Regions from separate parts of the Streptococcus sp. 20925_1_22 genome, predicted to be linked through region 2. Evidence: predicted binding sites of a transcription regulator. Region 2 holds the regulator's gene; the other holds the start of a gene.
What was found. The regulator Rex, encoded in region 2, represses fermentation and respiration genes when NADH is low (regulators of the CRP and FNR family bind a similar motif). The targets are predictions, from matches to a motif close to TTGTGAANTANTTCACAA.
Positions count from the first base shown of each region.

Region 1: a site for Rex is predicted at 2,935-2,952, ahead of O3621_RS07660 (1-propanol dehydrogenase PduQ). Genes of this name have one in related genera too.

Region 1 covers NZ_JAPVYE010000004.1:337,300-342,389, reverse strand. The annotation lists gene O3621_RS07675 (sensor histidine kinase) at 1-619, opposite strand, end outside; gene O3621_RS07670 (ANTAR domain-containing response regulator) at 619-1,194, opposite strand; gene O3621_RS07665 (BMC domain-containing protein) at 1,219-1,563, opposite strand; gene O3621_RS07660 (1-propanol dehydrogenase PduQ) at 1,660-2,802, opposite strand; adenosylcobalamin (AdoCbl) riboswitch at 3,113-3,261, shown strand; gene O3621_RS07655 (cob(I)yrinic acid a,c-diamide adenosyltransferase) at 3,522-4,121, opposite strand; gene cobT (nicotinate-nucleotide--dimethylbenzimidazole phosphoribosyltransferase) at 4,134-5,090, opposite strand, start outside.
Region 2 covers NZ_JAPVYE010000003.1:53,468-58,557, reverse strand. The annotation lists gene O3621_RS04730 (ribose-phosphate diphosphokinase) at 1-717, shown strand, start outside; gene O3621_RS04725 (cysteine desulfurase family protein) at 728-1,840, shown strand; gene O3621_RS04720 (DUF1831 domain-containing protein) at 1,842-2,189, shown strand; gene O3621_RS04715 (DUF4649 family protein) at 2,312-2,533, shown strand; gene O3621_RS04710 (redox-sensing transcriptional repressor Rex) at 2,654-3,301, shown strand; gene O3621_RS04705 (gamma-glutamyl-gamma-aminobutyrate hydrolase family protein) at 3,326-4,018, shown strand; gene radC (DNA repair protein RadC) at 4,087-4,770, opposite strand; gene O3621_RS04695 (class A sortase) at 4,927-5,090, opposite strand, start outside.

The DNA of each region.
Region 1 (5,090 bases), on a different contig from region 2:
TTCCCTCAATCGAGTCCATATAGCCCAGCTTATGACGATAAGAGTCGGCAGCTGCTTGATTGAAATACTTGAGATAACCCTGCTGGTCAAAGACCAGACAAGCTTCGTCAATATGATCAAATAAAACAAACTGCTCTTGAGCTGAAATCTCAGGAGTGCTCCGTAACTCAAAACCGTCGTTCTCTTTATCTAAAGAAAAGTGGTCCGGTAAAGTCTGAGGAGCATTTCTTTCGATAATCAGCGTTCCAATGACGCGCTCTTCTCTCAAAATCGGAAAGACCGTCTGATGGATGGCTAAGCCCTCCTGCGATCTGGCCGAAAGCCCAATCGAAGGAGCGCCCGTCTCCAGGGTCCGGATAACACCTGGCTCATTTTCCAGGTAAGCCATAGCACCTACGACCGAGTTTTCGTACAAGCTGAGCTTGCTTTCCGGTTTTTTGTGAAAGATAACAATGGCATGTTCCGAAAAGATATTCTTTACGTCAATGAAGACATCTTCATTGGCATAAGCTGAGTTTTTCAATAATTCGTCAGCCTGTTGGACAAGATGCTCGATATCAGCCTCATCCAAATTTGTCTGTTCCTGACAAAGCTGCTTTATCTTATCTTTATACATCATTACACATCATCTTGGAGCACCAGCAATTTAGCAATCTCAATCATTGGCACTCTCTTTTGCATACTAATTGTCCGAATGCGTTTGAAAGCTTCAGGCTCTGACAAATGATCACGAGCCATCAGCAAGCCTTTGGCCTTTTCAATCACAATCCGATCGTCTATCTTTTTCGACAGCTTGACCATTTCATTGGACATCTGCTGAAGCTGGCGGCCCTTCTCAATGCAGACCTCTACCATTGGAATCAAGGACTTGGCATCCAAAGGTTTAACCAAGTAAGCACTAATCCCATTGGTTTTAGCTTTTTGAACATAGTGTTCATCACTGTAGGCTGACAGTAGAATCACACTGTAGGCTAAAGCGTCTTCGAGTATCTTCTTACCCGCTGTCAGGCCATCCAGAAGCGGAAGCTTGATGTCCATCATGACCAAGTCACAACGATATTTCTGACACAAATCAATAGCCTCAAAGCCATCGGATGCCTCAGCCACCACTTCATAATCAGCTGCTTCTAATATATTTCGGATATCTAATCTTACAATTGGATCATCATCAACAATTAGTATTCTGCCCTTCATACTTCCCCTCGACAGTTTGATTTTTTATGTCCGCGTTACGACAGTGCTGGAGAAGCCCAAAATCTCTTCCAGACCTTGTAAAACGGCAATGAGAGCTGCCTCAACAGAAGAAACGTCACCTGTCATCACGACAGAGCCGCTGAAACGATCCACAAAACCAACTTGAACATCCGCAGCCTTGGTCGCAATATCAACCGCAATGATAGCCGCTTCACTCGGAGTGATCGTCAAGATTCCAATCGCATCCTTGATTTCTGCCTGCAATCCCAATTTTTCAAAAATGACTTCATCAGGATTTGCGATAAGGTGCGCCAGGGTCACTTGTTTCCCAGGAACGTATTCCTGTATCATTCTTTGTTTTTCTTCCAATTTAGTAAACCTTCTTCATGATTTTAAACGTTCAGAAGTGTACTGCATGCTCTTAATTATTATACAATAATTTTGGCATAACAGCAATTCAGAGGATTAAAACGCTTTCTCTAATACTTTAAGCAGTTCTTCTGCCGTAGGGACGCGAGGGTTAGTCGGAGTACAGCCATCATGTAGAGCAGCTTCTGAAATTTCTACCTTGTACTGAGCAAAAGCATCTGCTTTCACACCATATTCTCTTAGAGAAGTTGGCATCTCTAGTTTTCTTTGCAATTTCTTGATGGCTTCAACCAGCTGTCTTACTCCTGACACAGGGCTTGAAGCACTATATCCCAGTAGTTTGGCAATATCCTGATAGCGGCTCGCTACAGTCTTGTCTGTCGCCTGCCGGTTCCGATTGTTGAATTCGATACCAGCATTATACTGAATGACATGGGGCATTAAAATACTATTTAAACGACCATGAGGTACATGGAACTTAGCTCCTGCCGCATGTGCCAGACTGTGATTGATCCCCAAGGAAGCTGTGTTAAAGGCCATACCTGCCAGAGTGGATGCTGCATGCATCTTTTCACGCGCTTCTACATCCTGACCATTTTTGTAGGCTTTAGGTAGGTATTCAAAGACTAGCTTGATTGCCTTTTCAGCCAAGGCATCAGAGAAGTCCGTAGCCTTGGTCGATACATAAGCTTCAATGGCATGGGTCAGTACATCCATTCCAGTGTCAGCCGTTATGTTACCAGGAAGTGACAGAACCAAATCCGCATCTAAGATAGCTACATCCGGAAGGATTTCTTTGGTCACTAAAGGATATTTGGTACCTCTCTCTGCATCCGTGATGACAGAAAAGGACGTTACTTCAGATCCAGTTCCGCTTGTCGTCGGAATGGCAATTAGAATAGCCTCTGAGAAGGCACCTTGCTTCTTGGCAAAATAATACATAGCCTTGGAAGCATCAATAGCAGAGCCGCCACCAATGGAAAGCACAATGCTGATTGGTCTGTCTCCTGCACTCTTGATACCAGCTACAACCGTTTCGATTGGCGGATCAGGCACAATATCTGTGAAAACAACAATGTCATTGCTGTCATCAAAGTTGGCTAAAATAGCATCCAGCGTGCCAGATGTCTTCAAAAAAGGATCGGCAACGACTAAAATATGCTCGTTTTTATAATGGCTTAATTGCTGCAGAGCGCCCTTGCCCACATGCAATTCAGTCTTATAGGAAATCTTATACATCTTTTCTCCTTTCTGTTGTATCTGTTTTTAAACAAAAAGAAACTATATGAAAATAAGACTGCTCCCCTACACATGTCACAGCATTTTCATATAGCTTCATTGCTTATTTATCTTCAGTACCCCTTTGTACTATATTGAATTATAACACAAAAGCGCTTTCATGGCAATAAAAAAGTCATTAATATAAGAAGTTTTTAGTGCCGCATCCCCTTACAAAGCCAAGCTTATTTGAAGAATTAAATTTTTATTAAAATTTAGTTCATTTTCCTTGTAATTCCCTGTGAAAGGTGTTACAATCTAGTTACTAGGAAATTGATTTTAGTACTTTTAAGGATATGGAAGTCTGGTGCAAATCCAGCGCGGTCCCGCCACTGTGATAAGCTTTTCAGCTTTAAGTCAGGTCTTTATTCTTAAATTTTAGTAGATTTCATGCCTCGATGTAAGGTAGTGATGTCAGTTTGGAACAAACATTTTAGCTTAGTTTCCATTATTGACTCTACGTTTAAGTACGTTAATTTTCTAAAGATGAGGTTTCACTTGTCTTTCTGCAAAGGAGCAGAGTCAATAATTGGAAAGCTAGTGCTAATCAACGAAGCTTAGCATAAAGATACAATGATGTATAGGCGGCTTTCTTTTTTTAGAAAATCAAAATAAGTTCTGTCCTTCCAAGACTTGGTAAAGTCAATTTGGAAAGACAGAACTTTTTCTGTTTCTTTTTGTCACTGGCGTTTGCTTGCCCAACGCTCAACATCTGCCTTGGTGATATTGTGGAAGACCTTAGCACCTCTTTCATAGGCGATGTCTTCTTGATTTTTAGTAAAGTTGATTACTCGAGCCAAGGCAAAGAAGTAATCTGATAGACGGTTGACAAAAATCAGGACATTATTGTTAATTTCTGTAGTCCACATAGCCCCTACGATATGACGCTCTGCCCGTCTTGCAATGGTCCGAGCCACATGAATCATGGAAGCAATCTCGTCACCGCCCGGCAGGATAAACCTTTCCAAAGCTGGTGGAATTTCTGCGTAGGTATCAATCCTCTCCTCAATCCAGTCAATCAGCTGCTGATCGACCTTATAAGGGTAAACTCCCTTAGGAGTAGAGAGGTCTGAACCACAGTCAAAGAGATAATGCTGCAGCTGGAGTAGCTCATCTCTCAGCTTATCATCCTTGTTCAGCTTGGTAATAGTATAACCAATCCAAGAGTTCAGCTCATCAATAGTTCCGTAAGCATTAACCCGTTCTGCATCCTTGGCGACACTTTGACCGCCAACTAGCTTGGTCAAGCCCTTGTCACCTGTTTTTGTATAGAGTTGCATATTTTTCCTCCTTTAAGTCACATTTTTGCGAATATCAACATAATCTTCTTCTTTCAAGCTGCCTTCTGCAAAGGTTGGCATGTGCTCCATGGTGTAAACAGCATTTTCCAGCAGAAAGAAAGCCAAAGGACAGCCCGAGCCTTCACCTAGCCGCATATCCAGCAAAAGCATAGGCTCCAGTCCTAGAAAGTCACTGACCAGTCTGTAAGCAGGCTCCGTCGAAGCATGGGAAGCAAAGGTATAGTCCAAGACATGAGGAGTCAGCTGATGGGCAATCAGAAGCCCCGTCAGAGAGATAAGGCCATCCACTACACATGGCAGCTGATAGCGGGCACAGGCAAGATGAGTGCCTGCCATAGCCAGCATATCCAGCCCACCAAGCTTAGCGGTCAGATCCAGAATATCTCCATAAGGAGCGTGGCAATCCAAACACTGCTGGATAACAGCCGTTTTATGAGCCTTCATATCCTGAGTCAGACCAGCTCCATAGCCTGTGACGTCTTCTGCTTTAAGACCGAGAACTGCAGCAATAACAGCAGCTGAGGTGGTGGTGTTGCCAATCCCCATTTCTCCTGTTCCAAAGAGACGATAGCCGTCTTTAATCAAGGCCTCTGTCTTCTTGTAGCCGACTAGAATTGCCGCTATGGCCTTCTCGCGAGTCATGGCTGGATCCACAAGCATATTACGCGTCCCATGACAGACCTTGTCCTTATTTTCCTCAAAGATATCCTTCTTGCAGCCAATATCTACCAGACAGATGTCTGAACCTGCATGTTTGGAAATAGCACACAAGCCTGATTTCCCTGCTAGAATATTGCGAGCAACAGTATAAGTAGTTTCTTGAGGGTTGGCAGAAACGCCTTCAGCCACAATGCCATTATCTGCCACATAGACGAGAACAATCTTCTTATCCAAATCAATGGGACCAGAAAACATGGCATACAAGCGAGCATAGATGGTCTCAAGCTT
Region 2 (5,090 bases):
AAGCGTGCCAGTGCCAATACGATTAATGTTGTGATGCCTTATTTTGGATATGCCCGTCAGGATCGGACTGCTGCTCCTCGCGAGCCAATCACAGCTAAACTGGTTGCCAACATGCTTGTTGGAGCTGGAGTAGATCGTGTGATTTCTCTGGATCTTCATGCCGTGCAGGTTCAAGGATTCTTTGATATCCCAGTTGATAACCTCTTCACTATCCCACTCTTTGCCAAACACTACTGCAACATGGGGCTTACTGGCGATGATGTCGTTGTCGTCAGCCCTAAAAACTCTGGTGTAAAACGCGCCCGCAATCTGGCTGAATATCTGGATGCTCCTATCGCTATCATTGACTATGGCGAAGATGAGGCGGGTCGCTCTGAGGGATATATCATTGGAGATGTCGAGGGCAAGAAAGCTATTCTTATTGACGACATTTTAAATACCGGTCGGACTTTCTCTGAAGCAGCTAAAATTGTCTGTCGCGAAGGCGCAGTCGAAATCTATGCTGTATCCAGTCATGGTCTCTTTGCGGATAAAGCTGCGGAATTGCTAGATAATTCTCCTATCAGGGAAATTCTTGTAACTGACTCTGTTGATACCAAAGAAAAAACACCTAAGAATCTCCACTACATTACAGCAAGTGAACTGATTGGTGATGCCATTGTCCGCATCCAAGAAAGAAAACCAGTCAGCCCACTCTTTGCCTATCAAAAGAAATAAGGTAATCGGAGTGATTTATTTAGATAATGCCGCTACAACTGCTTTGTCGCCCGCTGCAATTCAAGTAATGACCAAAACTATGACTGTCTTCGGAAATCCTTCCAGTACGCATAGCCATGGTCGAGAAGCTAGTAAACTCCTTAGACAGGCGCGTGAAGATATTGCTCAAGCCCTGCATACTCAAAGCAATAAGATTCTTTTTACTTCAGGCGGCACTGAAAGCAATAATACTGCTATCAAAGGCTATGCCCTTCGTCACCAGAACCGAGGAAAGCATATTGTGACCACTGCTATTGAACACCATGCTGTCTTAGAAGTGGTGGAGTACTTAGTAGACAAATTCGGCTTTGAAGCTACTTTTGTTCAGCCGGTGGATGGTCAGATTCGAGCGGAGGATATTAAAAAGGCACTTAGACCTGACACTATTCTTGTGTCCGTCATGGCGGTTAATAACGAGACGGGTGCTGTCCTTCCTATTAAGGAAATTGGTGAATTACTGCAAGAACATCCTGCTGCTTTTCACGTTGATGCCGTTCAAGCAATTGGTAAACTTCCCATCTACCCAGACGAGCTAGGGATTGACTTTCTATCTGCTTCAGCGCATAAGTTTCATGGTCCCAAAGGTGTTGGCTTCCTTTATGCCAAGAAGATGGATTTTGACAATTTCATGCACGGTGGTGACCAGGAAGAAAAGCACCGGGCTGGAACTGAAAATCTAATCTCTATCACAGGCATGGCGGCGGCTCTGTCAGAGAGCATGGAACATCTAGAGGGAAATCTAGAGCATGCGCAAGACTTAAAAAACAGCTTACTTGCTGACTTATCGGACATTGACTTTTACTTAAATGAAAGTCAGCCCAGCTTGCCTTACGTCATCAATTTGGGATTTCCCAATCAAAAAAATGACCTGCTTCTACTTCAAATGGATTTAAATGGCTTTTCCATTTCAACAGGCTCAGCCTGCACGGCCGGAGCTATACAACCCAGTCATGTCTTGCAAGCTATGTATGGCAAGGATTCCAACCGCTTGTATGAGTCCATTCGGATCAGTACTTCGGACCAGACGACTCTGCAAGAGATTCAATCATTTACAAAGAAATTAAAAGAAATTTTAGGAGGATAAGATGGCCTTTCAAACATCTGTTAGCTTAGCAAACTGTGAATATACCTATTCACTTCACCCAAATGTCAAGAAATTTACCTTGCGCGACAATACATTCGCTGAAAGCAAGGTTGGCAACTACGAACTCTCTCGTCTGCTGGAATCTGTTCCCAACAGCGGAAATGGTTTTCTGCTGAAAATAATTGTCAATAAAGATTTAAATGGTTTCAAAATCAACATCACTGAAAAATCAGGCCTGCGCTTGGTCAATATTTTCAAATCAGAAGACAATCACATTATCCAGCAAAAATTTTATTTCTTGATGGATAGCTTGGTTGAAAGAAATATTTTTGAAAAGACACCACAATAAGCAAGATTCTCGCAATTTTGCTTTTTTGGTTTAGACTCTTTAAAAGACCAAACAAGCTTGACTCCTACTTAGAACGCTTGAAAATATCAAATGACTAATCGAACTCAAAGAAAGGATTAACGATGGTTGAACTGACCTATTTGGACTCATATAAGGTGAAACGAACACTTACCTATGAAGACTTCGACGAATTTCTTCTAGCCTTCTCTGGCTGCGTCACAGTTCCTGACTCTCTCAAAGTACTTTCCATAACTTACAATGAGCACCAACTGCCTTTTACAGGGCTAATTGGGGACTTGTATCGCCAGATGTACCAGTTAGACTTGACTCCCTACCAGGACTAAGTTTTTCAACGCTACTATTCCCAGCAATTACTAATTTTCTTTTTTATAAATCAAACATCCTTAATTAGTTGATTTTTTCACAAACTTCCTATAAAATAGAATTAGAAAGGTTGTGATTTTGTGAAAACTGAAAAAAATACTACAATTCCCCGAGCAACTGCTAAGAGACTGTCGCTCTACTATCGTATTTTTAAACGGTTTAATGCTGAGAAGATTGAAAAAGCAAACTCCAAGCAAATTGCAGAAGCCATTGGTATTGACTCTGCTACCGTCAGACGAGATTTTTCTTATTTCGGTGAACTTGGCCGCAGAGGATTTGGTTATGATGTCAAGAAATTGATGAACTTTTTTGCTGACCTCTTAAACGACAATGCTATTACCAATGTCATGATTGTTGGCGTTGGTAATATGGGACGTGCTCTGCTACACTATCGTTTTCATGAGCGCAATAAAATGAAGGTTGTAATGGCTTTTGACATAGATGACCATCCAGAAGTTGGCAGCACAACCAGCGATGGGATTCCTATCTATGGAATTTCCCAAATCAAAGAAAAAATACAGTCAGGAAATGTGCAAACTGCCATCCTAACTGTACCTAGCGTAAAAGCTCAAGAAGTTGCATCAATCTTAGTTCAGGCTGGTGTCAAGGGCATTCTCTGCTTTTCACCAGTAAATCTATCCCTACCTAAGGACGTGGTCGTTCAGTATGTTGACCTGACTAGCGAACTGCAGACTCTGCTCTACTTCATGAGAAAAAATGAACATTAATTTGAAAGAGGTATTTAACACTCAATGAGTAAACCAATTATTGGAATAACCGGAAATGAAAGAGAAATCCCAGACGATCACTTCATCCATATGAGCTATACGGCGACAGGATTCGTTGAGGGAGTTAAAGAAGTTGGCGGAATTCCAATGATTTTGCCAATTGGTGATGAAGAAATGGCAAAACAGTATGTTTCCATTGTTGACAAATTAATCATCACAGGCGGTCAGAATGTATGTCCCCAGTTCTATGGAGAAGAAAAAGCCATTGACAGCAATGATTATCTACTCAAACGGGACATTTTTGAATTAGCTTTAATCAAGGAAGCCCGCCGTCAAAATAAACCAATCTTCACTGTCTGCCGCGGAACCCAACTTTATAATGTCGCACTGGGTGGTACTCTTCATCAAGACATTGAAGATCATTGGCAAGACAGCTCTGCTGAGTACACAACTCAAAGCATGGTGACCAAGAACGGCTCTATTCTGCACGAAATCTATGGCCCTGCATCTGAAATCAACTCTTTCCATCATCAAAGTATCAAGGATTTAGCGGCCGGACTAGAAGTCATCGCCTATGATCCGCGCGATAAGATTATTGAAGCCATCACTTCTACTGACGGCAGTCCTTTCCTTGGCGTCCAATGGCACCCAGAGTTCTTGTTTGGCTCCAGAGAAGGAGACTTAGCTCTGTTTGATTATGTTGTCAATATTCTTTAAAATCCTCTATTCCTAGAAAAACCTCTTTTCAACACGAATAGAAGTTTTTTATATTCAAGTAAATCAAATTATATCATATCTGTCTCCTCTCGGTAGCTATAGTAGTTGGACTTGGACACAATCAAATGATCTAAAAGAACCAAGCCCATCATCTCACAAGCTTCTTTCATATGCTGGGTCACTTCATCATCGTTTCTGCTAGGGACGACTGAGCCTGATGGATGATTGTGTACCAGTATAATAGATGTCGCCAGGTGCTTGAGAGCGTAGTGGAGAATTTCTCTCGGCTCAGCAATGCTTCTGCTTACAGTCCCCATGAAAATAGTCTGCTGGTGCAAGATTTGATTTTGACTATTAAGATAAATAGCAACCAAGCACTCCTGCCTCATGTCTCCTAGCTCTTGCTGCATCTTCTGTGCTAATTTTTGACTGCCCATAATCTGCTCTTTCTGCAGAACCTCTGCTCGGTTAATCCGACGCCCTAATTCGATAATGGCCTGCAGCTCCACAGCCTTAATCGGACCGATTCCAGAAATAGTCTGCAATTCCTGCAAAGTTAAATACTTAAGATCGTTCAAACTGGAAATAGATGATAAAATTCTTTGAGAAACTTGAAAAACAGTTTCTTTTTTGTTGCCTGTCCTGAGAAAGATTGATAGGAGCTCCTGGTTACTGAGTTTTTCAGCTCCTTCTCTCATTAAACGCTCCCGTGGCATTATGCTAATATCATCTTGAAATGAAATACTATACATAGAAACCTCCTTACCTTATAATTCGGAAAAAGAGTTAAAATCAGCAAGAATTGATACAAAAAATCTTTCATTCAGAACAAATTTTAGATAAAAAAACACTCCAAAAGTTAACGTTCTTCCTAACCTTTGGAGTGAAATTTTTTTAGTTTTTTGTCTTTAAATCTGCATTTGATTATAGGACTTACTGAAAGATTCAAGAACTTCCTTAGGAGCCTTATCATACTCGACAGAACCTTCTAATGTTCCCTTGACAATAGTCCGGTTGGTTGCCGCGGCATCCTCACAGGTAACCAAAGTAATCTCTGTAACACCTTCAGTAT